Regions from separate parts of the Bifidobacterium sp. MSK.17.10 genome, predicted to be linked through region 4. Evidence: riboswitches for the same ligand, from Rfam matches in the RefSeq annotation. Region 4 holds a riboswitch; each other region holds the start of a gene.

Region 1 (7,167 bases), on a different contig from region 4:
AATGCGTCCCCGGATGTCAAGGAACGAATCAATCAAGGCGGCTACTGCGCCGATGGCAAGGACTGCATCGACTACACATCGTGGGTGAGCGGAACACTGGTCACCGCCGACCCGTACTTCAAGCGTACGCTCATGTCCAATGCCTACAAAGGGCGCAGCTACATCTCTTGGGAATGGTGCATAGACCCCTATGCCGGCAAACAAGACATCGAAACCTGGAGATCATGGGGCGAACCCGAATTCTACGACACCATCTATCAGCCGTTCTTCTTCAGCGCCCTCGGCTATGACCGGAACGACTACACGAAAATACGCATCGCCGAAACCGTCACGCCATGGAAAGACCAGCGATCGCGCGGTTCCGTGGAAATCTACGTACGCAACGACATCTACAAGAACGTCCTGCACTCCCCTGACACCGGCATCGCATGGCCGGATGGAGCCAAACGGCGGTAGATGGGAGCATCGGTGCATCACACGAGCAAGGTAGTCTGAGAATATGCCGTACCACAACCCGAATTCACGCAGCCGGCGGAATGTCCTACGCATCGTGGGCGTGCTCGTCGTGCTTGCCGTCATCGCCGGCGTCGCCAATTTCCTGCACGCCACCACCAGTGAAGCGGCCGGCAATGTCAAGCCGCAGATCGAAACCATGCAAGGCATCCGGCAGACCGCGCAGGACAGCATCACGTTCGCGCAGGGCCTGGATGATCCGGACCGATTCGCCGCGCACATCGAAACCGTGCAGCAGTGCATGGACGATTACGACCGGCTTGCCGACGCCAAGCAGATCAAGTATCTGCTGTCGGACAATCTGCAGGAACGCATCATCGGACTGTTGTACCGCAACCAGCAGCGCACCATCATCGACAGCATGCGCGTGGCGGCACATAATCTCGACGGACAGACCAAGGAGCTGCTCAGCGCGGTCGACGCGGCCATGGCGGACGATTTCAGCCAGCATGCGGCGCAATGGCTGCTGCAGGTGGACGATCCGACGCAGGCGAACGAGCTCATCGACCGATACGGCAAACAGCGCGCGTATGCATCGATGAGGGAGATGCTCGCCGACCTACGGTCGCTGCACAAACTACGCTCGGACGTGAAACAGCAGGTCTCGACTGCGGTCAGCAATCTGCATAACGCGGAAGCCGCAGCGGCTGCGATCGCCGTGCCCGAACGCAACGGTGATCTCGATCCGGCCGGATGGTACACGCTCGCCACGAACGTGGCATCGACGATGGGCGTGCAGATCGAACAGACCATGGAATTCAACTGCGGCGGCCAGTCAGGTGAGAATCCGAGTGGATTCGTGGCTGCGTATTACTGCCAGATGCCCGACCGCTCGCAGAGGAATGTCGTGCATATGCTCACCACGCATCCGGATTGGACGCAGACCGCGCGAAGCCCTTGGCTGGTGGACATGGTCAAGCACGAGCTCTCGCACCGCTCGATCATGATCTCCTGCGGCACCACGCAACCGACAATCGCAGCCGACCGTACGGAGGCGGTGACGAATTCCTATTCGGTGCTGTTTTTCGGGGCCGACCGCGACCGCATCACGAATCAGCAGCAGGGTGTCGCCGAATACGCGATGGATGCATCCAGCGATCAGCTGGCCACCGCCATCCACGATGGCAATTGCGGGTGAGGTAAGCCAGTTCTCGCTTGGCGACTATTGCACATCCTTGAATTCGATAGTCCAGTTCTTCGCGTCGTCGCCAAGCACATTGCGCACATACTGCTCTAGAATAGTCCGCGCGCGAGCTTCGGCTTGGGCAAGCAACGCCGAATCGGTTTTCGCCTGCTTCAGCATGCTTTGCTGGGCCTTATCAAACATTTCCGTTTTCTCTTCGGCGGTAATCGAAGTGGCGAAACCAGTGCTCACCAGCGGTTTGCTGAACGACTTCTCATTTACATCCGGATCATCCAACACGTGAGCTGGAGGCACGGTAATGATTACTCTATGACCGTTGGCATCTGGACTAATTGTTACTTTATCGGCATCAATACCGTACTTCACGATGCCACTGTATTCCATCCACATACGTTTGTAGCCATTATTGAAGAACCACGATCCCTCATGACTGAGCTTGGCCGTGTTGTGGTAATAACATTTTAATGTGGCCATCTGTGCGATATACGTGGCATTCGAGAAAGTTGGGATAGCTTCTTTCTTTTCCTCGCCGCACCCTACAGCAGAACATGCAAGCGTAGCAACACATAATGCGGCAATCGCACGTTTCATGGAACGATTATTCGTCAGCATGCGCGGTCTCCTTAGTGAGCTTTACGGTCTCGGCCTTCTGCAATTTGTATCCTTTTGCTTCCACGAGATCCTTGGTCAACGCATCCACAGTTTGTTCAAGATTGCTGGCAGCAATAGAAATAATGTCTCCGTTTGTCTTGGTTTCCTGTTGCGCATCCTGCTTGCAAAGCTTGATCACCTCATCAATTTCAACGGACGGATTGTTCTCGAAAAAGTCGAGCCTGCCGCTATCAACCACGACGTCCCCAATAGTCGGCTTCGGCAGAATCGGAGTGACGGTCTTCGCGGTATCGTCCACTTCGAACGTGATATCGCTCATCTTGACGCCAGCAGTCACCGTCGCCTCATATGCAACATGCCACTTGTCCTTACCAGCATTGTCTTTCTTTACAGCAACACCGCCATAATGGAATTTCGCGGTCGATAGATCGTCGATATTCACAGCCGCCTGCAACTGGCTTTCCACACTGATGGTAGATTCGGTCCTTGCATTGTCAAAAACAGGTTTAACGACACCGTTCCACACAAACAGGACAACTGCAACAGTGACAATTGCCGCAACAGCGCCAAACAACACCTTACGCAACTTTTTTGCACTGAGATCGCCGAACAACCTATCGCAAAGACCGCCCCGCCTCCTTCGACTCCCGTCATTTCTCGCCAACGCACATTCCTTTCACGGTTCTCTTCCGTCAACAATTCTATCCCCGCATGCAAATACATAGGGGCGTCACAAACGTCTCAGGAAATAATACGGGGAAGCCCATCTCGTGGAATGATTATCGGAAATAATCCGATATTTGATGACGTTTCATCATAATGAAAATGCCCGCCATGTCTTCCTGCAAGGCAGGACAGCACACATACCACTTACTACTTCCACGCCGGCTTAAACATTCGGATGGGATACTCAAAAGAGCGTGGAAGAGGCGACCTGCTATTCAGCACACGAAATGCTGCAGCCGAACGTACAATGGTCGCCCCATGTCTTCGCTATTCGACGATGCCGTTTTTGGACTAAATCAGCCAATCGGTCACGTCCTCCTCGGAAACAGATTCCGAGAAACGGTGCCCGGTAAGCCATGTACCGCTGCCTGCCATTTTCTGGAGCGTGGATGCACTGTTGCCGATATCGGAGCTGGCGGAAGTGCAGAACGGAATGATCGTCTTACCTGCGAAATCGTTGGATTTGACGGAATCGTTCACCAGCCAAACAGGTGCCATCCACCAAATCGGGAAGCCCAGATACACAGTGCTGCCGGCACAGACCATGTCATGGGCCGGAATCATTCGCGGCCGGCACGTTCCTTGACATAACCGACGAAGCGGTCGACCGCCTCAGGGGTGTCGTGGCGAAAGAACATGCTGGTCTTGGTGTCAAGGCCCGCGATGGTTGTCATCTCGCTGTCGGAGAGCCGGAAATCGAAGATGTTCAGGTTTTCTTCCATGCGCTCCTTGTGCGTGGACTTGGGCAGAGCGACGATGTCGCGCTGGGTGAGCCAACGCAGGATCACCTGCGCGACGGACTTGCCATGTACCTCGCCAATCTTGGCCAGGGTGGGATTGGAGAACATGTTCTGCATGCCCTCCCCGAACGGAGCCCATGCTTCCTGAGCCACGCCCCGCTTGACCATGTTCTTGCGAGCTTCGATCTGCTGGTTGAGCGGATTAGTCTCGACCTGATCGGCCATCGGGGCGATCTCATTGAAGGCGACCATGTCGGCCAGACGGTCCGGATAGAAGTTGCTCACGCCGATGGCGCGGATCACGCCGTCCTTGTAGAGCTTTTCGAGTGCACGCCACGCGCCGTAGGTATCGGAAAACGGCTGGTGCAGTAACACCAGATCGAGATAGTCGGTGCCAAGCTTCTTCAAGGACACATCGACGGACCTCAGCGTGTTCTCATAGCCGTAATTGCTGATCCAGATCTTGGTAGTGAGGAACAGATCCTTACGATCGATACCGGAATCCTTGATTCCTTGGCCGACTTCGGCCTCGTTGAAGTACGACTGTGCGGTGTCGATATGGCGGTACCCGGTCTCGATGGCCTCGCGCACGCAGCGAGGAGCATCGTCCTTGCTGATCTGGAAGACGCCGTATCCGATCTTCGGAATCTCAACACCGTTGGCAAGTTTCACGTATTCCACTGTTTTTCCTTCCATAAATTCGTCGGTATTCAGTGCCGGCATGTATGCCGTTCTGACCCCCAAGATAAAATCCGGTAGCTGCTACCGGTCAAATTACGGCACGCCGGTACTATCTACCGGTATTAATAACCGGAAATGTGACATGATAGGTACAAACAAAAAAGAACAATGCGCCTCAAGCCCGACCCCATCCGGCGGCACCCGCCGAACGTCCTGCCGCGCAGCGTCCGAAAGGAGCCACGTATAGCAATCACGGCAGTGCCACTCCATAAGAACATGAAAACCTATACGATGAAGCAGGCCTGCAAACTAACCGGCATGAATTACGAAGCATTGAAGTTCTATTGCAATTCAGGACTCGTGCCCGGTCTCAAACGAGACCAGAACAACCGACGCGTCTTCGACGCGCGATGCATCGCATGGATCAACGACCTGACATGCCTCAAACGCTGCGGTCTGGGCATCAAGGAGATGCGGCACTACACGCAGCTCTGTCTTGAAGGTGAGTCATCGATACCGGAACGTCAGGAAATCCTTGCCGAAAAACGCGAGCATCTGGAGACGCAATGGAGGAACTGCGTAAAGCCATCGCCTACATCGATGAAAAACAGCGCTTCTACGCCGACGTGACTGCCGGCAGGACGGCATACTGCAGCAACGTCATCGACACGACGCAAAGCGACTGACTGCGTTCCGTAGGTGATTTTTGCGTTCCGTAGGCGATCAGCTTCGAATCCGGACACGAGCAAACGCCTAATTCCAGGCATCTCGCCGATGCTTATCCGGCAGCAACCACCTACGGAAGCCCAAAATCACCTACGAAATCGCGCCTGTCAAGGGACGTAGATAGATTAAGCACTGTTGTAAACATGCGGGGGTGCTTGATGGCCAAGTCCATCAAGCTGAGATAGGCATGAACGCCTGACCCTTTGAACCTGTTGGTTAGGACCAACGTAGGGAGCAGATCATGAGCGATGACTCATCCGCCAATGACGCACTCGGCGCATTGCGTGCCGCCATCAAACAAGCCGTCATGGACGTACGCGAGCAGACGCCGCTGGCGCAGTCGTTCACCAATTTCGTGACCATCAATCTCGTTGCCAACGCACAGCTTGCGGCGGGCGGCACCGCGGCCATGAGCTATCTGCCGGATGATGTGATCGCCACCGCCGAAATCGCCGGATCGAACTACATCAACGTGGGCACGTTGCTGCCGTTCTTCAAGGACGCGCTGCCGGAAATCGCGCGCAAACTGCACGAAAACGGCAAGACGTGGGTGCTAGACCCGGTTGCTGCGGGCATTGGCGAAACACGCACGTTCATTCTTGAATCGTTCCGTGACGCGCCTCCGACCATTGTGCGCGGCAATGCGAGCGAGGTCATCGCGCTTGATGCGATGTGGGGGCTGGCCGACGCCGACAGCACTGATCCGACCACGCGTCCGGCTGGAGTGGAGGCCGTTGACGAGGTCGACGCGGCCATCGACGCGGCCAAACGTGTGGCCCGCCATTTGGCGAAGCACTCCCCCGTCGGCAAGGGCGCGGTTGCGGTGTCCGGCGCGGTTGATCTGGTGACCGACGGCGAGCGCACGTTCCGCCTGCCCGGAGGCAGCGCGATGATGACGAAGATCACCGGCGCCGGCTGTTCGCTCGGCGGCGTGACCGCAACGTATCTTGCCGTGGCCGAGCCGCTGGTCGCCGCCCTTGCCGCGTCGCTGCTGTATGATCGTGCGTCCGAAATCGCCGAAGTCAAATCCGATGGCCCCGGTTCGTTCCAGGTGGCGCTGCTCGACGCGCTGTGGAACGTCACCGCCGATCAGGTGGCCGCGTCCGACATCATCGAAACCAACTGACCGCAACGTTCCGTGGATGGTTTCGCACCATCGCAATCGTATATACGGAATATATACGTTCAGTGCGGTGCGACGGAAAATAACAAGACTTCTTCTGGAGCACTTACCCAAAGAACAACAAAGGGGAAACCAATGAATAATTATCCATTCGCCTCGATGCGCGACTGCTTTGATATGAGCGCGTATTTCGTGGTCGGTCCGCAGGATTGCAAGGGCCGGCCGGTGACGGATGTGGTGGATGACGCGTTGCGTGGGGGCGCGACGTTCATCCAATTGCGCGCCAAGAACGCGGATGCGAAGGATATCACCGAAATGGCCCGCGATATCGCGCAGGTCATCAAGAACAGCGGCAAGTCCGATTCCGTGGCGTTTGTGATCGACGACCGCGTGGATGTGGTGTGGCAGGCGCGCGACAAGGGCATCAAGGTGGATGGCGTGCATATCGGCCAGACCGATATGGAACCGCAGGAGGCTCGCGCGCTGCTCGGCGAGGATGCCATCGTGGGCCTGTCCGCCGAGACCGAAAGTCTGGTGAAGCTTATCAACGAGCTGCCGAGCGGCTGCATCGACTACATCGGCGCCGGCCCGCTACATGTGTCCACCACCAAGCCGGAGGCTTCCGTGGGCGGCAACGACGGTTCCGGGCACACGCTTGACGAGGAACAGATCAACGCGATTTGCGCGGCGAGCGAGTTCCCGGTAGTGGTCGGCGGCGGCGTACATGCCGACGATATGGAGATGCTGGCCCGTTCGAAGGCGGCCGGCTGGTTCGTGGTGTCCGCGATCGCCGGTGCCGACGATCCGGAAGCGGCCACCCGCGAAATGGTGACGCGCTGGAAGGCGGTGCGCGGCGACGCGAAGCACGGCTATGCGCCGCGTGTGAAGTAGTCCGTCGTACA
Region 2 (7,167 bases), on a different contig from region 4:
AAGGCCGCGGCCCGAATCGCGATTATTGTGCGGAATCGGGCGCGGCCAATCGTACGTATTGCGCGGAATTCAGCCGCGACGGGCGTCGACGGAGGCGTTCAGCATCGCCAGCTCATCCTGCGTGAGCGTCAGTTCGGTGGCGGCGAAGGAATCGTTGATCTCCTGAGGATTGCGGGCGCTGGGGATGGTGAACAACCGCTCGTAGCGGCTCAGTTCCCAGGCGAGCACCACGCGCTGGTAGGAGCAGCCGTGGTTGCCGGCGACCGTGCGGAACGGGTCGTACGCGCGCTGGTCGAACGCGTCGAGGAAGCCACCGAGGGGGCTCCAGCACACGAACGCGAGTCCAAGTTCCGCGCAGTGCTCCATCGTATGCTCAGGGTCGGGGTGCGAGGGCGAGAACTGGTTCTGCACGGCGATCAGCTTGTCGCCAAGCATCTCACGGGCAGTGTCGATCTGCGCGTTGTCAACACGGGAGATGCCCGCGTACTGAATCACGCCTTCGTCAAGCAATTGCTTGAGCGCGCCGACCTGATCCTCATAAGCCACTTCCGGGTCCGGGCCATGCGAATACAACAGGTCGAGCGTATCGACGCCCAAGTGCAGCGCGGATTCCTTGGCGTCACGAATCATGGTTTCGGGGCGCGAATCCGCCATCCACCCGTATTGACTGCCCGCCGCCTGCAAATGCTGGCGTTCCCCGCCAGGCCGACGACTGCAGCCCTCGGAATCCCGCCCCTGAGTGTCCGATTCTGGCGAATCGGACACAGGAGCAACAAAAGCGGGAACCTCCATGGTGCGTCGATAGCCGGTTTTCGTGGCGACCAGCACTTCATCGCGAGGGCCGTCCCAGCTGGCGAGCGCGTCGCGCACCATTTTTTCGCCGTAGCCCAGGTCTTCGGCGGTGCCGGTGCCGGGTTGGCTTGGCAGGTAATACGACCAGGCGGTGTCCAGATATCGCACGCCCGCGTCCAAGCCGGCGTGAATCGTACGGATCGCAGTATCGCGGTCCGGACGCCCCTCAATCGCCAAAGCCATCGTGCCCATGCCGAGCCGTGGAATCGCAAATCCCGCCAATTCGCCCATGTTTCGTGCGGTCGTCATAACCGTCTCCCTTCCGTCGCCACATCCGTCGCTACAAAATCCGCCACCCATTCTCGCACAAAACAGCGCGGAGCGGGTTGTCGGGCGGGTGCGGGAAGATGAGGGCACAACCGAACGGGAGCCGGAAGGCTGAGAGGGAGCTCGACGAGCTTCGACCGAGGACTTGATGCGGGTAATGCCGCCGTAAGGAGACGGGTTGTTCGCGCCGCGAGGCGCATCTCATTTCCGTTCGCGATAACCGAATATCGCGTGATTAGGGTCACGGAGGGGCGCACCACCTCATAGGGTACGGTTCCTTCGGCGACCCTTTTTTCGTACCAACCGTGAATGTCCGATTCACCGGAAGCAGACGCTCGGAAGCCCACAAAGCAGTTCTGAACGTCCGTTTCGGCGGGAACGGCACTCGTGGGGCCTGACATACAGAAGGGAACCGAAATGATCATCAACGGCAAAGAAGAGGACGTCGCCACGCCGATCACCGTGGCCGAACTAGTGGAGCAGCGCGGTCTGCGCGCCGACCGCGTGGCCGTGGAGCTCAACGGTGAAATCGTGCCTCGCACCCAGCGTGCGCAGACGCAGCTCAAGGGCACCGACACGTTGGAAATCGTCACGTTCGTGCAGGGCGGCTGAGCACAGCAGCGAAACAAACCATACGAACGGAAACGAGAATACGAGAACAACCATGACTTTTGAACCATCCGCATCGCAGGCGCAGATCGACGCCCGCCAGCACGCTTTCGACAACCAGCCCGACCCGGCCACGCTGGTCAGCCGCGAGGAGATCCGCGCGGCCCTGCTCGACCGCCACACCGCCGCCACGCAGGACAAGCTCGACGCGGCGCACGTGGCCATCTGCGGCTGCGGCGGCCTCGGCTCCACCATCGCGGTGGCGCTGACCCGCATCGGCGTCGGCCACCTGCACTTGATCGACTTCGACCGCGTGGATATGACGAACCTGAATCGCCAGCAGTATTTCCTGAAGGACCTCGGCCAGTACAAGACGGAGGCGCTGCGCAGCAATCTGCGCCAAATCAACCCGTTCATCGAGATCACCATCGACACCGTCAAGGTGACCGACGAGAACGTGCCGACGCTGTTCGAAAACGAGGACATCATCTGCGAGGCGTTCGACGTGCCGGAAAACAAGACGATGCTCGTCAACGCGGTGCTGGAGAATCTGCCGGGCAAGAAGCTCGTCAGCGCGTCCGGCATGGCCGGCTTCCGCAGCTCCAACCTGGTGAGCACGCGTCGCGTTTCGAAGAACTTCTACTTCTGTGGCGATGGCGAGACGGCTCCGGTACCGGGTGCCGGCCTGATGGCGCCGCGCGTGGGCGTGGTCGCCTGCCACGAAGCGAACATGATCACGCGACTGATCCTCGGCGAGGAAGACGCCTGACGCACTGCTACGTTACTCCACTGCCGTAATCGAAATTTTTATTGCGATTACAAACGCACGTTGCACACAACACAACAGCGATGCAACGGCAACACAACAGCAGCACAGCAATCGCAACAACAGCAACACCAAACACCCCAACGAAAGGAACCGACGATGAGCACCGAAAACACCATCACCACCGCAGCCGCCGATGTTGCGGCCGCACCGAACGCCACGCTTGACGAGCTGGTCGGCACCACCACGAACACGGCGATTCTGCCAGAGCCGGACGCGCACGCGTACGACGAGATCGCCACAGGAGACGCCGATCCGTTGATTCTCGGCGGGCACAAGTTCACGAGCCGTTTCATCCTCGGTTCCGGTCGTTACGACCTGAACCTCATCAAGGCGACCATCGAGAACGCGGGCACGCAGATCGTCACCATGGCGCTGCGCCGCTGCCGCACCACCGAAAACAACCTGCTCGACTACATTCCGAAGGGCATCACCATGCTGCCGAACACGTCGGGCGCGCGCAACGCCGAGGAGGCGGTGCGCATCGCACGTCTGGCCCGCGAAGTGTGCCAGACGGACTTCGTGAAGGTGGAAATCGAGCACGAGGCGAAGTATCTACTGCCAGACAACGAGGAGACCATCAAGGCCACGGAAAAGCTGGCCAAGGAGGGCTTTGTGGTCATGCCGTACATGTTCCCGGACCCGATCGCAGCGAAGCGTCTTGAGGACGCGGGCGCAGCTTGCGTGATGCCGCTCGGCGCGATGATCGGCTCGAACAAGGGCCTGCGCGCACGTGACTTCATCGAGGTGATCATCAAGAACTCCAACGTTCCGGTGATCATCGACGCGGGCATCGGCCGGCCGAGCCAGGCCGCGGAGGCCATGGAGATGGGTGCGGATGCGGTGATGGCATACACGGCGATCGCATCCGCCGGCAACATTCCGCTGATGGCGCGCGCTTTCAAGAATGCGATCGAGGCCGGCCGTGAAGCGTACCTGTCCGGCCTGGGAAAGGTTACGGAGGACCACGCCGTCCCGTCCAGCCCGACGAACGAGGCCGACTACATCGGCTGATTCGCGCCGATTTCGTACGATTCGTGCACTAACGTTTCGCACTGTTTTATTGCGATTACACGACGAGGGTCGGTGGAAACGCACATTTTCGCAAGGTTTCCACCGACCCTCTTTCGTCGGATGCGCGGCACGTAGCGCAACACGCGCATGCCACGCATACCGCAGCGACAGGCAATACGTCTACTTCCCTAGAGCCGCCTTCAGGTCGCGGTTCTGGAAGCGCTCGTGCAGCAGGCAGTAGCCGCCGAACGCAACGAGCCAAACCAGACCGGCGATCGCGGAACCGCGCGTATCTGCGGACAGGAACAGCGTGACGTACACGAACACGTAGAACGCAATCGCAATCCAGTCGCACACCTGCCATGCCGGCATGACGAAGCCGTCCGGCAGGAAGTCGGCGCTTTGACGGTAGCGGCGGTGCGCAAGCATCGTCAGGATGTAGATGAAGATCACGACGGCGCTGGCGGCCGAAGCGAACAGCACGAACGCACCGGAAACGCCCGGAATCGCGTTAACCAGCGGGGAGAACAGGATCATACAGCCGGACACGATGATCGCCTTCGCCGGCACCTTGCGTTTCGACACTTCGCCGAAGCGCTGCATGGCCGGCGATTCGGAGTCCTGCGCAAGCTGGTACAGGTGGCGGCCCGCCGAGTAGATTAGCGAATTGAGTGCCGACGCGGCTGCGGTGATCACCACGAAGAACACGAGCGCGGCGGCCCAGTCGAGGCCAGCGTATTTGAACACCATGATGAACGGGGAGCCGAACGAGCCGTCCGCGTTCTGGTGGAAGTTGCGCCACGGCACGATGGCCATGATGGCCACGAGCGCGCCCACGTAGAAGATGAGGATGCGCATGATCAACTCGTTGACGGCCTTCGGCAGCACTTTGCGCGGGTTCTGGGTTTCGGACACGGTCACACCCACGAATTCGATGAGCTGGTAGGCGAAGAACACCATCTGGAAGCTCATGAAGAAGTTCATCCAGCCATTCGGCGCAAGCTGGAAGCCGTCGGCAATGTTCGTAAGGCTCACAGTGGCACCGGAAACCGTGCCGTCCACGCCTTCGATATGCGTGGCCGGGTAGCTGAAACCGAGGAACAGCATCACCACGGCGGTGACAATCAGACCCACAATCAGTGTGATTTTGATCATGGAGAACCAGAATTCCGCCTCGCCGAACACTTTCACGGCAATGAGATTGATGCCGGTGAGCGCCACGAGGAAGCACAGTTCGATAAGCCATTTCCATGATTTGAGGTCTATGCCGAACGTACCGAAGAACGTGACGAAATACGTGCTGACGGCTGTGATTTCGGTCATGCCGGTCAGGATGAGCACGATCCAGTACGTCCAGCCGGCGAATTTGCCCCACGCGCGGCCGAGGTAGCGGGTGATGAAGTTGATGAAGGTGTGCTGGCTTGGGTCGCTGTACATCATTTCGCCGATGGCGCGCATGAGCAGGAACATGATGAGGCCCACGCCGATGTACACGAGGATGATGCTCGGTCCGGTCAGCGCGATCGACTTGCCGGAGCCGAGGAACAGGCCGGTGCCGATGGTGCCGCCGATGGCGATGAACTGGACGTGGCGGTTTTTCAGGCCGCGTTCCATGTCGTTGTCTTTGTCGAGGCTTTCGATGGATTTGATTTGCGCGGTTTCCGTCGCTTCGGACGTGCTTGTACCAGTTTTTCCGGTTTTCGTATTCCCAAAAGTCATAATGTTCACACCCTACCGCGCCAACCGCACAATCTCCGCCGTTGTTCGCACCGCGAAATGCGCTATATGTGGCAGATTCGCATCTTTTCCAAAAAACGCTTTGCGACGGGTGGAGTCAGCTTGCCAAGGTTTTCAGCTTGCCACGGAGCGATTCGTTTTCGCGTTCCAGCTCGTCGATGCGCCGAGCCTGTTGTTTGATGATGACAAGCGCCGTCTCGCTGTCAAGGCCGCTGCTCGCGCTGAGAGGTGCAGGCGGCACGGCGATGGCAGCCGCATCGGACGGGACGGGCACGTCAGCGGATATATACCCCCCCCGACACGTTCGCCCCGTCCAGCGGATGCGGAGCATTTCCAATGTTCGCCTTATCGGGATTGGCGATTCCTGCGATGTCGTCGAGTTTCTCCTTGCGCGTCACCGCATGAACATACAGGTTGACGAGCTCCGTAATGATTTCGCCGTTACTCATGTTACTGCTACCACTCACGGATTTGAGGACGGCAGCCTTCCAACGCGCCACACTTCGTTCTATACGTTTATACCCAATCAGTTCCGGCGGCAATCCCGCCTCGCGGAAGATTTTGGTCGGCGATTCCCCCGCAAGATACCGTATGACACACACCTGTTTGAAAGCGTTGGAGTACGTGATGCGGTCTTTCGATACGTTGGCCACCGCCGGCAGATCCCGCAACATTTGGAGCTCGTCCATGCTGAATGATCCTCCACCGCGCATCGTTTTACCCCCTTTGCTATGCCCCGTGATGAAGCAAGTGTATATCCGACTTCTCACAAGCAGCTTTTCAAATATTGCTGACCGTATATCACTTCAACCGGTCGGTCACACGTCAATGCGAGCGATTATGGAATATCCACAACCGCCCGCATTGACTTTTATTGCGAGTGAGTCAATTCACAACTCACTCACACCGAACGCATGCGCTCAGTACGTGCGGCGACGGCTCTTGACCGCCACAGCCACGCCAGCGCCACCCACCAGCAGCGCCACGACCGTGAACAGCACGGTTCCCGCAGCACCAGTCAGCGGCAGCTGAGTGACATTCTTCACGTTCAGCACGGTAGCGGTGGCATTCGCAGTGGTGTTATCGACCGGTTGGACCTGACGAAGGGCATCCTGTTCGAAAGTGACGAGACCTTCATCTGTGATCTTCACATTGAAAGTGACCCTGAAGTTCTGGGCGTAGCCGGTCGGAGCCTGAGTCTCCACAACCGTGTAGGTTCCTGCCGCAAGACCCGCGACCTTCACCAAACCATCATTCTCAGTAATGAACGTCTTGGCATCATTCTGATCGGAAACAAACGACCACGCACCGTCCTCAGCCTGCTTAAGGAACTTGCCCTCCGCATTCTTGACAACGAACTTGGCGCCGGCTAGAGGCTTGGCCTCATTCCCTTCCTTGCCAATCTTCGTGAACTGGAAACCGTAGGTCTTAAGGACAGTCTTGCCTTCACCGCTGGTACCATCCTTGGTGGTGATTGTGGCCTTGTTGTCCACACTGCCGCTCAAGCCATCCAACGCATCCTTGGTGACGGTGCCCTGGTACGACACGACGATCGTCCTACCGGCCAGCGTTGTGGCATCGGCAAAATAGATGGTCGTGGTGGTGCCGGATTGAGCATTGCCTTCCTGCGTTATCGTGTACAGATCGGGATTCACAGTAGTATGATCTCCGAACTGGACCTTGAAGTCACTCGTTTCCGCAATCCGCAAACCTTTGGACGCGGTATCGGTAATGGTAAAGGGGTACGCATCCCAGCCAGCCGCAGCATGAGGAACGTCCGCGGCCACAGTGAAGTCCACGGTGTCGCCCACCTTTACGCTCTTACCGTTCACATCCACGTCATTCATCCGGGCGAACTTGAG
Region 3 (7,167 bases), on a different contig from region 4:
CGGATGTATGACAGCCAGCGCACGTGATAGGGTACACCCGTGAACGAAAAAGAGAAGGACTCCGACACACGCATATACGCTTTGGACGGGCTCAGAGGACTCGCGGCCCTGGCAGTGGTCGCATACCATTACACGGGAGGCACCCTCCGCCAACTATTGCCAGGCGCCCAATTCGTCACCCTATTCTTCATTCTCAGCGGACTTGTACTTTCCATCGTTCCGCTACGCGTCGGAATCGACACATACAACTGGCCTCGCTACCAGCTGCGTCGCATCGCCAGACTCGCCATCCCCACCTGCACGGCAATCGGGATCTGCTGTATCGTCTCCACAATCGCCATGCACATGGGGTGGAAAGCGGAAGAATACGCAAACGCGTTCAGCACATCCTCGCCATCAGTCTGGCTACACAATCTGCTCACCCAACTCGACATGCTTTCAATGACCACCGCCGGCACCAGAGTGGACGGTTCCACATTGGCAATGGTCGACCTGCCATCATGGAGCATGTGCTGGGAATTGCTTTTCAGCCTCGCCCTGCCCGTATACGTCATCATCGCCACCGACATGCGATTCGTGGCACCCATTGCGCTCGTATGCGTGCTGTTGTCGGAGTGGACGCAGTGGCCGCCGTTGCGTCACATGGCCATGTTCGCGCTTGGCGTCGCGTTGGCGAAACGGCTTACGGACAACGGGCGCGAGACGATGCGCGACGTCGTTGCCGTACCGCTCGCCCTGTGTGGCATCGTCTTGGTTTGCCAAAGCGGTTTCGGTTTGCTGCCTGGTATTGTCGCCCAACCTTTGGCCGTGTGCGGATGCCTGATATTGGTGGTGTTCGCACTTACCTGCAACGTGGTATCCGACCTGCTTTCCACGCCACCTGTCCGTTGGCTGGGGCGCATTTCATTCAGCCTGTATCTGACCCATCTTCCCGTCCGCGACTGGATTGTGCCGTACATTCCCGTACAGGGTCTATTGCGCCCGATGGTTTTGTTTGCATTGTGCCTTCTGGTGGCGGAGGCGTTCTATCTTGCCGTGGAACGGCCTGCTACCAGACTGTCAAGGAGGCTGGGAAAGGCGAAAAGGGAAGCCTGATGTATTCCGCTTGCGCATGGTGCTTTAGGCGGAATCGCCGGTTTGCATGAATGGCGATTGAGCGACCGGTATACGCTTCCTGCGAGGACATGTTCGGCATGTTCCGCGGCAAGGCGTGCATTCGGAAACTGATCCGCGGAAACATGTCCGGCCACGGCAAGTCAGTCGCCATCACTTTGGAACATGGCATCCACGGAAGCGCGTACCTGCCCGGTGTCCTGTCGTGGCCCGTCAAATACCATCAGGGAGATGGAGTTGGTACGTAGTTCACTCAGCGAGCTCAGCAACGGACGCACCGCCGCGGTGCTGCCCAAAGCGACCGTGCGCCCGTCATCATCAAACGGAACAGGACATCCTACATGTTTATGAGTATCAACAGCTATCAGAATCTCTTCGACCGTCTTGAGGATAAGTTCGATGCTTGCCTCGCCGACGCCCGCATAGCCGAGAACGATGGACGCCGCAACAGGCATGGACTCTGATCCGACGCAGACGGTATTCGTGGCATGTCAATTGAATTATGATTCCCTTAGTTTCAGATTCGAAGGAATCGTCTGGAGCGATTTCCACGACGGTTCGGTCGGCATTCCCGCCTTCGTGCGCGAAGGACAGAACGTCCACATCAAAGCAACAGTGGACAAATACAATCCCGACAGCGGCTTTCCCGCATATCGATGGGTTCCGTGTTTTTCCGAAGGCTCAGGACTTTCGGAAAAACACGGAACCCATTTTTCCATTTCACGAGACTTTTGGCCGACATGTGGAATACCAGCCTGGAAACGCGCCGAACCATGTAATATCGCTTGCGGACACGGGGGCCATTATGGCTGAGAGGAAGCGACCGCTTCAACCGTATGAACGTATACCGGATAATGCCGGCGCACGGACGTCTCTCTACTTCCCGTGCCTTTGCATAAGAGAAAGGCACATACCTTTATGACTGAAGAAAACCAGTCTTCCGCAGTTCGCAAACCCAACGTCAAATGGCGTGTGGTCGACATCGTCGTGGCCGCGATCGTTGCCGTCGCATCCGGCGTGATCTTCTGGGCCTGGGACTTCATCTACGCCGTCCCGACCGCCCTGTTCGACAGCCTCACCCCGGGACTGGGCGGACTCTTCCATTTCATGTGGCTGTTCGCCGGCCCGCTCGTGGCCATCATCATCCGCAAGCCCGGCGCGGCCTTCTTCGGCGAAACCATCGCCGCGGTCATCGAAACGCTGCTGGGCAATCCATTCGGCGTGGCGCACGCACTGCTGATCGGCATGGCCCAAGGACTCGGCGCCGAAATCGGCTTCGCGGTCTTCGTATACCGCAAGTGGAACCTGCTCACCGTGACCCTGGCCGGCGCGTTGACCGGCCTATCCAATGGCCTGTACGAATGGGTCGTCACCGCCGGCTGGTCGACACTGCAAGGCGTCGTGTTCACCGTCTGCTGCGTCATCTCCGGAGCCGTATTCGGCGGAGCGCTCATGTGGTTCGTACAAAAGGCGCTCGCCAAAACCGGCGTGCTCGACCGCTTCGAATCCGGCAAGGCCGACGTCGTGGCCTGAACCACGCAACTCACAATCCAACAACAAACATAGAAAACATGCCGGCCGTCCGCCGGCGTATCCAAGAAAAGAGAAAATCATGACCAACCACGTTCCAGAAGCAACGAAACCCGCCAGCGGAGACTACGCTTGGCTGGGCGCGGAAGCCGGCTCCGTCGCCGACCTCATGTACATGCTCAACACCGAGGACTGGTACGACGCCATCAACTCGCGTTTCGTCAGCGAGCTGCTTGACGACACCTTGCCGGAATCCATCCTCAAGGCGTATCTGATTCAGGACTTCAAGTTCTATAACAACGGCATGATGGCACGTCTCATCAAACTCGCTCCACGTCAGGAGACCAAGGACATGCTCGCGGCGCAATCGCAGTGGTTCGCCGACAACGAGGCCACCTACTTCGAGCACTTCCTCGAGGCCTATCACGTCGGCCAGGAGGAATACGACGCGACCGAACCGACCCCGGCCAACAAGGAGTACGGCGCATACCTCGACAGCCTGTCCGACAAGAGCTGGCCGGAACTGATCACCGCGATCTGCTGCATGGAATGGCTGTACCTCGCATGGGCCAAGCGCACCGTCGATGCCGACGTCATCCAGCAGGTGCCGGTGCACAAGGGCTGGGTCGACCTGCATGAAGGCGCGCACTTCCGCAAGTGGGTCGGCGACCTCATCTCCCTGGTCAACGAATACTGCTCCATCGATGGTCCGGAAGCCGAAGTGTTCCGCACCATCGTGCATCTGGAGCGCCGCTTCTTCGACGACTCCTACCCGCAGGAGTGAGCCTGCGATCCACGACCGCATAAGCCATGAGCCTGGCGCGTACGATCGATGTCGTACACGCCAGGCTCATTTGTTGCGGTTCCGTCCGGAGCCCGATTTCCTCGTGCGCGGCTGCCGCGCGAGGGCGGCCCGTCTACAGCGAGATCCCGTCGATGCGGCGGAGCTCCTCGTCGCTGAACGAAGTGTTCCTAAGCGCACCGATATTGTCGATCAGCTGCTGTGGACGGGACGCTCCGACCAGCACCGAAGCCACCATGCCGTCGTGCAGCAGCCAAGCCAGTGACATTTCGGCGAGCGTCTGTCCACGCTCGGCGGCCAGATCGTTCAGGTCGCGAATCTGCTGAAGCCGTTCCGGCGTCAACGCGCTCTGCTGCAGGAATCGTCCGTCATGTGCGATTCTGCTGTCCGCCGGAACGCCGTTCAGATACCGGTTGGTCAACAGTCCCTGGGCGAGCGGGGAGAAAGTGATAAGGCCTTTGCCAAGACGGTGCGCGGTCTCCTTGAGCCCATTGCGTTCCACGGTGCGGTCGAAGATGTTGTAACGGTTCTGGTTGATGATGAACGGCACATGCATCTCATCCAAAATGGCGGTGGCCTTCTCGAGTGTGGGGCCATCATAATTGGACAGGCCCACATACAGCGCCTTGCCGCTGTTCACGGCCGTGGCGAGCGCGCCCATGGTCTCTTCGAGTGGTGTGGATGGATCCATGTGGTGGTGGTAGAAGATGTCCACGTAGTCGAGGTTGAGGCGTTTGAGGCTTTGGTCGAGTGAGGCGAGCAGGTATTTGCGGCTGCCGAGGTCGCCGTAGGGGCCGGTCCACATTTCGTAGCCGGCTTTGGTGCTGATGATGAGTTCGTCGCGGTGGTGGTGGAAGTATTCGTGCAGGAGTCGTCCGCAGTTTTTTTCGGCCGATCCGGGTTCGGGGCCGTAGTTGTTGGCCAGGTCGAAGTGGGTGATGCCGTTGTCGAATGCGGTGAACACGATGCGGCGCATGGTGTCGTATGGGGTGGTGTCGCCGAAGTTGTGCCAGAAGCCGAGGGATATGGCCGGCAGTTTGAGGCCGCTTTCGCCGGCATGGTTGTAGGTCATGCTGTCGTATCGGTTTGGCGATGGCGTATAGACGGTGGTCGGTTCGAGCATGTTTTCTCCTTTGAATATGCTGCTCATGTCGTATCCGCAATCAACATACACGTCCGTTTGTCGTGCCGCAACATTGCGCAATACAATAAGGCGCATCGCGGTATTCGATGCGGTGGTAGGAGAGTGGCCCATGCGTGTGGAACATGGATTCGGTCCGGTTTGGGATGCCGGATCGCGCGTGTTGGTGTTGGGTTCCGTGCCAAGTCCGAAGTCGCGTGAGATGCGGTTTTATTATGGTCATCCGCGCAATCGTTTCTGGCCGGTCATGGCGGCTGTTTTCCATGATGATGGTTGTCTGCGCGAGTGCCGGGACCCGGACCAGATTGTGGGGTTGCGTAGGGATTTCGCTTTGCGTCACCATATGGCGTTATGGGATGTGATTGAGTCGTACGACATCGATGGAGCGAGCGATGCCAGTATCCGTAATGCGGTGCCCAATGATCTTTCCCCGATAATCATGCGATCGAAAATCGCCCATGTCTTCACCACTGGCGCGAAAGCCGCGCAACTGTACCGTAAGCTCTGCGTTCCGCTGCTTCGGGCGCATGGATTGGACGGCATGCCGATGACGCAGCTGCCATCCACCAGTCCGGCGAACGCCAAAGCCGACCTGCCCGGACTCGTCGAAGCGTACGGATGCGTCGCACGCTCCGTTTCGCAGGCGTCGTAAGGCGTTTCCGACGGCTGCGGCATTGTCCGAACCCTATTTATACAATCACGGTTGCGTTGAAATCCGAAGCGTCCTCCACTAATCCGTCTGGAATGGACGTTTCCCGCGAAAACCAGCAAAACGGAAGGCGAAAGATGGCACTGAGCGCCGCAATCATCCTTGCCGCGGGCGAAGGCACCCGCATGCGTTCCAACAAACCGAAGGTGCTGCACACCTTGGCCGGCAAAACGTTCCTGAACCGTGTCATGGACTCCGTGGCGGCCCTTGACCCCGATACGCTCGCCGTGGTGGTCCACTACCAGGCCGAACGCGTCGCCGAAGCCGCACGCTCCTACAACGAGCACGTCACCATCGTCGAACAGGACGACATCCCCGGAACCGGCCGCGCCGTGCAATGCGCGATGGCGCAGCTCACGCAGAAGGACGATCTGGACGGCGCCGTGCTGATCGCCGCATCCGACATGCCGCTGCTCAACACCGACACGCTCGACCAGCTGCTCGCCTTCCACGAGAAAAGCGGCAACGGCGCGACCGTGCTCACCACCATCCTCGACGATCCGACCGGCTACGGCCGCATCATCCGCGACAGCGAAGGCAACGTGCTGCGCATCGTCGAACAAAAGGACGCCAACAGCAGCGAACTCGCCGTACGCGAAGTGAACACCTCCGTATACGTGTTCGACGCCAAACTGCTCGCCGAAGCCATCGCCAACCTCAAATCCAACAACGCGCAGGGCGAATTCTACCTGACCGACGCGCTCGAAGCCGCCAAAGCCAACGGAGCCGTCGGCGCTTTCGCCGCCCCCGACCCGCTAAGCGTGGAAGGCGTCAACGACCGCGTGCAGCTCGCCGCGCTCGCCAAGGCGCACAACAAGCGCGTGTGCGAGCATTGGATGCGCGAAGGCGTCACCATCCTCGACCCGGACACCACGTGGATCGAGGACGACGTGCAGATCGCACGCGACGCGGTGATCCTGCCCGGCTGCTTCCTCCAAGGCCATACGGTGATCGGCGAAGCCGCCGAAGTCGGCCCGTACACCACGCTGATCGGCGCCACCATCGACGCCGAAGCGCATGTGGAACGCTCCCGCGTGCAGGAGACGCACATCGGCCGCGCCGCCAACATCGGCCCGTGGACGTATCTGCGTCCGGGCAACGAGCTCGGCGAGGGAAGCAAGGCCGGCGCGTTCGTGGAAATGAAGAAGGCGCACATCGGCAACGGCACGAAGGTGCCGCACCTGAGCTATGTCGGCGACGCCGACCTGGGCGAGCACACCAACATCGGCGGCGGCACCATCACCGCCAACTATGACGGCGTGCACAAGCACCACACCACCATCGGATCGAACGTGCACGTCGGCGCGGGCAACCTGTTCGTCGCCCCCGTCACCGTCGGCGACGGCGTCACCACCGGAGCCGGCTCCGTGGTCCGCCACGACGTCCCGTCCGACTCCATGGTCTATTCCGAAAACACGCAACACATAGTAGAGGGCTGGAAGCCCGAATGGGAGCGCTGAACATGCCTGCATTGCAAGATTCCATCGACGCCATCCGCATCGCCGCAGCCGCGGCCGACCGCATGAAGGCCACCGACATCGTGGCGTTCGACGTTACCGAACCATTGGCCATCACCGACGCGATGCTCATCGCCAGCGCCTCGAACGAACGCCAGGTGCTCGCCGTCGCCGAGGAAATCGAGAAGGACCTGTACCTCAAGGCCGGCAAACGCCAGCCGCGCTCCCGCGAAGGCCTGACCGAAGGCCAGTGGGTGCTGCTCGACTACGGTGATTTCGTCATCCACGTCATGCACCAGGAATCCCGCGAATACTACCGTCTCGAACGGTTGTGGAAGGACTGCCCGAGCATCGACCTGCAGCTCGAACACGCCGAGGACGAGCAGAAGCCGACGGCTTCCAGCGAAGCGTGATT
Region 4 (7,167 bases):
GGTCACCAGCGCGCTGATCGACGGCGAAGACACGCCCGACTTCTCATTCGAACTGGCACAATCCCTCGATGACGAACGTCTGAAGGCACGAGACATGCTGTTCTCCGGAGACGTCGAGCGGGCCATCGAATCCGCCCAGTCCACACTCGAACGTATGGACCGGATCTTCGCTGAAAATCCGGGCGTGCCGCGGTACTTCAATTCATATGCGGAACGCGTTATCTACAACCGCATGTTCGCCACCGAAGGCGAAAGAACGGTGCTCATCCCCGACAACCTGTTCTACATGCATATGGAGCTTGCCGACCTGCTCGCCCAAGTCAAAGGCGTCGATGCCGCGCTGCCGCATCTGAACGCCATGGTGCGTTACGCCCCCGCATACCCGCTGTCGCATCTCAAGCTCGCCGTGCAGCTGGGGCGTGCCGAGGACTGGGATCCGGCACGTGCGGCATGCCTCAACGCGCTGAACGTCGCGCTTGACCGGGAAGACGCCTCATTCGCCTACTATCGCCTCGCCTATGCGGAATGGATGTGCGACCACTTCGACCTTGCCGCCGCCTCATACATCATGAGCGAGGAGATCGCCCCCGGACGTATCGCCATGCTCGAAAGCGAACTGCAGGAACTGATCGGAAGAGCGCAATCGCAGTGCATTCCGGTGCCGACCAACGTGCAGGAAGCCATCCACGTGCTCGCCGACGCCGGACTGCCGGTATGGCCGAACACGCCGGTCGCGCCCCTGATGCACCAAGCGGCCCGCGTCTGCGTGGACAAAGGCATGTTCGTGCCCGCACGCACCCTGTCGGTGGCCGCGATGCGCATGGATTACGAAGACCATGACGGTGCCGACGTGGTGCAGGTGCAGTTCCTGCGCTCTCTGAACAACTAACAAAAACAGTCGAACATTTGTGCGATAATCGGTGCTGGCGTGGACATCCGCGCGGCATGGCGGAAATGATGGGAAAGCGGTGACAATGACGAATCGTGATGATTCCGAACAGTTGGCATGGGATTTCGACGCGCCGGAGAGCGACGGTAGTTCCGCGGCCGTCGTGGCCGATGAGGTGCTGGCTTCGCTGACTCCGGGCAGCGAACGTTGGATTGCCGCGTTGCAGCCGACCGATGCCGACGCCATGCGCCTCGACAAGGTTGATGTGGCTTCGATGAGCGCCGAGGCCGCGGCCAGGCTGTGGGCGCGCGTGGCCGCATGGGTGGAATCAGACCAGATCGCATACTATATCGACGATGCCCCCGTCTCATCCGACGCGGCATATGACGCAAGATTGCGCTGCCTGCAATCGCTTGAGGCGCAGTTCCCATCACTTGACTCACCGCAGTCACCGACCCATCGCGTGGGCGGCACGTTCTCCAACGACTTCGCTTCCGTACGTCATCCATCGCGCATGATGAGCCTCGATGACGTGTTCTCCATCGAGGAGCTGCGCGAATGGTACGACGGCGTGCTCAGGGGATTGGATTGGCCCGAATCGAAGCCACTGCCCATGACCTGCGAGGTGAAAATCGACGGTCTTGCGCTGAACCTCATCTACCGCAACGGCGTGCTTGAACAGGGTCTGACCAGAGGCGATGGCGTGACCGGCGAGGACATCACTCTCAACGTGCGCACCATCTCCACCATTCCGCAGAACCTTGCCGGACCGGAGGAAGACATTCCCGAATTCGTGGAGATTCGCGGCGAAGTGTTCATGCGATGGGACGATTTCAACAAGCTGAACGCCGAGAACGAGGACGCCGGTCGCGCGCCATTCGCCAATCCCCGCAACGCGGCCGCAGGTAGTCTGAGACAGAAGGATCCGCGTATCACCGCAACCCGTCGCCTGAGCTTCTACGCGCACGGCATCGGATCGCTGCGTTGGGGTGCGGGGCACGCCGGCAACGGCCATGATGTGGTCAACGACCAATCCGAAGCCTACGAATTGTATAAGAAATGGGGTGTGCCCGTCTCTCCGCACAACCGTGAGGTCACGTCGTTCAAGGAAATCCTCGACATGATCGACTATTACGGCGAACACCGAGGCGACATCGAACACGCGCTTGACGGCATCGTCGTGAAGGTCGACGATTTGGGATTGCAGCGTTCCCTTGGCGCCACATCGCGTGCGCCGCGCTGGGCCATCGCCTACAAATATCCACCGGAAGAAGTCAATACCGAGCTGCTTGACATCACTGTGCAGGTGGGGCGCACCGGACGTGTGACTCCGGTGGCGGTGTTGAAACCCGTGTACGTGGCCGGTTCCACAGTATCCCGTACCACGCTGCACAACCCCTTTGAAGTGGAACGCAAAGGCGTGCTCATCGGCGACACCGTGGTGGTGCGCAAGGCGGGAGACGTGATTCCCGAGCTCGTCGGTCCGGTGCTGGAGCGACGCAAGGGACGCGAGGGCGAGCTCCGCCGGTTCGTGATGCCCACGCGTTGCCCGAGCTGCGGCGCGGAACTCGCTCCCGCCAAAGAGGGAGACAAAGATATACGCTGCCCGAACGTGGAATCCTGCCCGGCGCAGCTGACCGAGCGGATCATCAATCTGGCGTCCCGCAAGGCGTTCGATATCGAACATCTGGGCGACCAATCAGCCATTGCGCTGACGAATCCCGAAGAGGACAGGCCCGATTCCATCGACACGTATGCGCCGAACATCACCGAAATCGTGGTGAAACCCGGTGAGGAGCCTGAACCGTACGAGCCGGTGGCGGGACTGGAACTGCCGCCCATGCAGACACCTGTGCTGTCCAGCGAGGCCGGGCTGTTCTCGTTGACGTCCGCAGACCTCAAGGATGTGCGCGTCTGGCGCGAGGCCCCAATCATCGAAATCCACGAGACCGTCGGGTCAAACGGCAAGATCAAGAAAGTGCGCAAACGTGTGGGCGGATCCGGATTATGGCATCAGGTGCCCGCATTCTGGACCGCGCCTACCGCTGCCCGCAAACGCAAGGAAGCCGACATCGACGAGACCGCGGAATATCCGCAATACGTGGTGCCGGATGACGCCGTGGTGATCCGCGAGGAAATCAAGGTATCCCGTGGAGGCGCGTCCAGCGTGCAGCCGGTGTACATTCGTCCGGCGGAAAACACCCGCAAGATGCTCGACGAAATGGACAAAGCCCGCCATGCCGACCTGTGGCGCGTTCTGGTGGCCCTGTCCATCCGCAGGCTCGGACCGCCCACCGCACGCACCATCGCCAGCGCGTTCGGTACGTTGGATGCCATCGAACATGCCAGCGTGGACGAATTGTCCCAAATCGACGGTATTGGTCCGGAAATTGCGGAATCCGTAGTCACATGGTTCACCGCGGCCCGTGAGCCGGGCAATTGGCGCGGTGCCGTGCTTGACGCATGGAAGGCCGCCGGCGTAGGAGTCGGACAAGCCCAAGCCAGCGGACTACCACAGACATTGGCAGGCAAAACGGTCGTGGTCACCGGCTCGTTGGAAGGATTCTCCCGCGATTCCGCAAAAGAGGCCATCGTTCTGCGCGGAGGCAAAGCCGCAGGATCCGTCAGCAAGAAAACCGATTGGGTCGTCGTAGGCGAGAATGCCGGCTCAAAAGCCGCAAAAGCCGAGGAACTGGGCATCCCCATGCTCAACGAAGACCAATTCAAACAGCTGCTCGACACGGGAACAGTTGAATAATCGCCACACCATCTGGCAAGCCGTGCCGCGAACCGCTACTGTGGTACGCGGCATAAGGAGGAAGCATGAGCGACGAGCGCACCATCGAAGCGCGCATCTACGAACGGCTAAGCAAAGTGATTGACCCCGAACTGGGCAGGTCCGTCACCGACTTGGGCATGATCGCAGCCATTGACGCCACGCCAGTGGCAGGCGAAACCAACACGTACGACGTACGGGTGCGGGTCGAACTGACCGTGGAAGGCTGTCCGCTGTCGCAGACCATCACCAACCAGATCAACGGCACGGTCGCCTCCTATCCTGATGCCACGTTGATTCCCAGCATCGAAGTCGGCTCCATGAGCCAAGACAAACTCACCCAGCTGGTGGCCGGCCTCAAAGCGGAACGTAAACAGAACCCGTTCAACAAACCCGGCATCAAAACCCGCATCTTCGCCATCGCCTCCGGCAAAGGCGGCGTGGGCAAATCGTCTGTCACCGCCAATCTGGCAGCCACATTCGCGGCGCTCGGCTACGATACCGCCGCCATCGACGCCGACATCTACGGTTTCTCGCTGCCTAGGCTATTCGGCGTGCAATCACAGCCCACGAACCTCAACGGCATGCTCATGCCCGTCACCGCATGGGGTGTGAAACTGATCTCCATCGGCATGTTCGCCGGCGCGGACAGAGCCATCCTATGGCGTGGTCCAAGACTGCAACGCTCCTTGGAACAATTCCTATCCGACGTATGGTGGGGCGAGCCGGACGTATTGCTGCTCGACCTGGCGCCCGGCACCGGCGACATGGCGATTTCCGTGGCACAGGCACTGCCGAACGCCGAACTGGTGGTGGTCACCACACCGCAGCCATCCGCCTCCGACATCGCGGTACGATCCGGCCTGGTGGCATTGCAGGTGCCGATGAAAGTTCGCGGCGTCGTGGAGAACATGAGCTACTACGAGCACAAAGGCGAGAAGCTACGTATCTTCAGCGAAGGTGGCGGCGCACGCGTATCCGAACAGCTGACCCACAGCCTCGGCTATGAAGTGCCACTGCTCGCACAACTCCCATTGGAGCCTGAACTGCGCGAAACCGGCGAAGCAGGCCGGCCCGCAGTCCTGACCAAAGAGGGCGCGTTGCGGTCGGACGGTATCGGAGAAACATTCAAGAATCTTGCCGAATCGCTGATGAGACTGCCTCAATAAAATCACCATACGGTTGGAGCGTTCCTCCAAAACAACACATCGGAATGCGACTCAGCCACGGAATACGGAATCCGTTATGAGACAAAACCGACGTAAATCGTGGGTCCTGTGTAATATCAGGCGCAGACACGGGGGCCGAATGGCTGAGAGGAAGCAACCGCTTCAACCGTATGAACGTATACCGGGTAATGCCGGCGCACGGACGTCTCTCTATTTCCCGTGCCTTGACGAAAAGAGAAAGGCACATATCCCATGACTGAAGAAAACCAGTCTTCCGCAGTTCGCAAACACAACAACAAGTGGCGCGTGGTCGATATCGTCGTCGCAGCCATCATCGCCGTCGCATCCGGCGTGATCTTCTGGGGCTGGGACATCGTCTGCACCGCGCCGCTGGCCCTCTTCGAGGCGGTGACTCCAGGCTTCGAAGGCCTGCTTAACGCTTTCTGGCTGTTCGCAGGCCCTCTGGCCGCCATCATCGTGCGCAAGCCTGGAGCCGCACTGTTCGCGGAAACCCTCGCGGCCGCGCTCGAACTCACCATGGGCAACCAGTGGGGCGTCGGCGGCTCGCTGATCGTCGGCATCGTGCAGGGCCTCGGCGCCGAAATCGGTCTTGCCATCTTCGCCTATAAGAAGTGGGACCTGCTGTCCACCACGATCTCCGGCGCACTTGCAGGCGTCGGCTGCGGCCTGTACTACTGGCTTACCAATCCGGCTTGGAGCGCGCTACGCGTCAGCATCTACCTGATCGCCTCCGCCATTTCCGGCGCGGTGCTCGCCGGCGCGGTGATGTACCTCCTGCAGGTGGCCATCGCCAAGACCGGCGTGCTCGACCGCTTCGAATCCGGTCGTACGCAGGAACTGGTCTGATTGTCCGATGCAAGCAAATCCCGCATCACATCAAGGTGGTGCGGGATTTTCTTGTGATGGCGCATCGCATGACAACGGCATACGAAACAACAGCATGACAATCAGAAGAAAGAACGACGAATGACCACTGACGTTCAGAACACAACAGCGGCCGGCGTGACCGCACATGATTGGGGATGGAGACACGCCTCACGTAAGGATTTCGCGCTACGACACGTCGACTTCGACATCAAACCGGGGGAGCGGGTACTGTTGCTTGGCGCTTCCGGCGCAGGCAAATCAACCCTGATGTCCGGTTTGGCTGGCGTGCTCGGTGGAGATGACGAAGGCGAGCAGGAAGGCGAGCTGCTCATCGACGGCGTCGACGCCAGACAAGCGCGCGGACGTTGCGGGCTGGTGCTTCAGGACCCGGACTCGCAGACGATTCTCGAACGTGCCGGAGACGACACCGCATTCGGCTGCGAGAACCTGAACCTGCCGAAAGATGAAATCTGGAACCGGGCACGAGCCGCCCTTGACATCGTCGGGCTCGACTACATGGCGTTCGACCGCTCCACACGAGGACTTTCCGGCGGGCAACGTCAGCGCCTCGCCTTGGCGGGCGTGCTGGCCATGCACCCTGGCCTGCTGCTGCTTGACGAACCGACCGCCAACCTTGACCCGGACGGTGTCAAGGAAGTGCACGACGCTGTCCGCCACGTCCTCGAACAGACCCATGAGACGCTGGTTGTGGTGGAACATCATATCGACGTGTGGCTCGACCTGGTCGACCGCGTCATCGTGCTGGGCAAACCCGAAGCCGATTCGAACGTCGGCGGCGTAATCGCCGACGGCACTCCAGACGAAGTGTTCGGCCACATGGGTCAGGTGCTTGCCGACGGCGGTGCGTGGGTGCCGGGCCGCACCATCGAAAGCCACGCGCCCAAACCGGAACAAATCCGGCAACCGCAGGACGTCGTGCTTTACACGCGGGATCTGAGCTTCGGCTATGATTTCCCGCTCGGCGAGCATATCGACCTCGAATTCCATTCCGGTGAGGTGACCGCGTTGACCGGCAGAAACGGCGTGGGCAAATCCACACTTGGACTCACTCTCGCAGGACTGCTCAAACCGATGGCAGGACGTGTATGCATGGCGGACGATCTGGTACCTCCCCATCGCGAAAACAATGTGATCACATGGAAAAGCCGCGACTTGCTGGGACGTATCGGCATGGTGTTCCAAGAGCCGGAACACCAGTTCGCCGCATCCACCGTGCGAGACGAGGTGGCCATCGGCCCCAAATCCATGGGCAAAACCGACGAGGAGGCGTATTCCATCGCCGACAGGCTGTTGGAACGCCTGAATCTTTCCCGCTTCGCCAAAGCGAATCCATTCACCCTATCGGGCGGTGAGAAAAGAAGACTGTCCGTGGCGTCCATGCTGGCTGCCGCGCCAAAAGTGCTGGTCATGGACGAGCCGACATT

What was found. Region 4 has a riboswitch for thiamine pyrophosphate ahead of KSX58_RS08570 (ECF transporter S component). Riboswitches for the same ligand answer to the same signal wherever they lie in the genome.
Region 1: linked by a shared signal. The riboswitch ahead of KSX58_RS01995 (hydroxyethylthiazole kinase) and the one ahead of KSX58_RS08570 (ECF transporter S component) in region 4 are both predicted to bind thiamine pyrophosphate.
Region 2: linked by a shared signal. The riboswitch ahead of thiS (sulfur carrier protein ThiS) and the one ahead of KSX58_RS08570 (ECF transporter S component) in region 4 are both predicted to bind thiamine pyrophosphate.
Region 3: linked by a shared signal. The riboswitch ahead of KSX58_RS04200 (ECF transporter S component) and the one ahead of KSX58_RS08570 (ECF transporter S component) in region 4 are both predicted to bind thiamine pyrophosphate.

Annotation. Positions count from the first base shown of each region.
Region 1 is NZ_JAHOJD010000002.1:124,714-131,880, reverse strand. Features, by position in the region: gene KSX58_RS02030 (hypothetical protein) at 1-456, shown strand, start outside; gene KSX58_RS02025 (hypothetical protein) at 500-1,651, shown strand; gene KSX58_RS02020 (DUF4230 domain-containing protein) at 1,676-2,269, opposite strand; gene KSX58_RS02015 (DUF4230 domain-containing protein) at 2,256-2,933, opposite strand; gene KSX58_RS02010 (flavodoxin) at 3,287-3,559, opposite strand; gene KSX58_RS02005 (aldo/keto reductase) at 3,556-4,431, opposite strand; partial or broken gene KSX58_RS02000 (MerR family transcriptional regulator) at 4,693-5,102, shown strand; TPP riboswitch at 5,280-5,393, shown strand; gene KSX58_RS01995 (hydroxyethylthiazole kinase) at 5,384-6,268, shown strand; partial or broken gene KSX58_RS01990 (thiamine phosphate synthase) at 6,401-7,150, shown strand.
Region 2 is NZ_JAHOJD010000003.1:143,366-150,532, reverse strand. Features, by position in the region: gene KSX58_RS03390 (aldo/keto reductase) at 70-1,101, opposite strand; TPP riboswitch at 1,206-1,309, shown strand; gene thiS (sulfur carrier protein ThiS) at 1,537-1,731, shown strand; gene thiF (sulfur carrier protein ThiS adenylyltransferase ThiF) at 1,784-2,497, shown strand; gene KSX58_RS03375 (thiazole synthase) at 2,654-3,568, shown strand; gene KSX58_RS03370 (amino acid permease) at 3,749-5,287, opposite strand; partial or broken gene KSX58_RS03365 (hypothetical protein) at 5,403-6,018, opposite strand; gene KSX58_RS03360 (SpaH/EbpB family LPXTG-anchored major pilin) at 6,226-7,167, opposite strand, start outside.
Region 3 is NZ_JAHOJD010000004.1:50,269-57,435, forward strand. Features, by position in the region: gene KSX58_RS04185 (acyltransferase) at 40-1,095, shown strand; gene KSX58_RS04190 (hypothetical protein) at 1,257-1,568, opposite strand; gene KSX58_RS10590 (DUF4839 domain-containing protein) at 1,567-1,926, shown strand; TPP riboswitch at 1,897-2,000, shown strand; gene KSX58_RS04200 (ECF transporter S component) at 2,032-2,646, shown strand; gene KSX58_RS04205 (TenA family protein) at 2,726-3,427, shown strand; gene KSX58_RS04210 (aldo/keto reductase) at 3,561-4,568, opposite strand; gene KSX58_RS04215 (DNA-deoxyinosine glycosylase) at 4,699-5,238, shown strand; gene glmU (bifunctional UDP-N-acetylglucosamine diphosphorylase/glucosamine-1-phosphate N-acetyltransferase GlmU) at 5,373-6,755, shown strand; gene rsfS (ribosome silencing factor) at 6,758-7,165, shown strand.
Region 4 is NZ_JAHOJD010000009.1:64,875-72,041, forward strand. Features, by position in the region: gene KSX58_RS08555 (lipopolysaccharide assembly protein LapB) at 1-889, shown strand, start outside; gene ligA (NAD-dependent DNA ligase LigA) at 975-3,647, shown strand; gene KSX58_RS08565 (P-loop NTPase) at 3,713-4,834, shown strand; TPP riboswitch at 4,953-5,055, shown strand; gene KSX58_RS08570 (ECF transporter S component) at 5,087-5,701, shown strand; gene KSX58_RS08575 (ABC transporter ATP-binding protein) at 5,822-7,167, shown strand, end outside.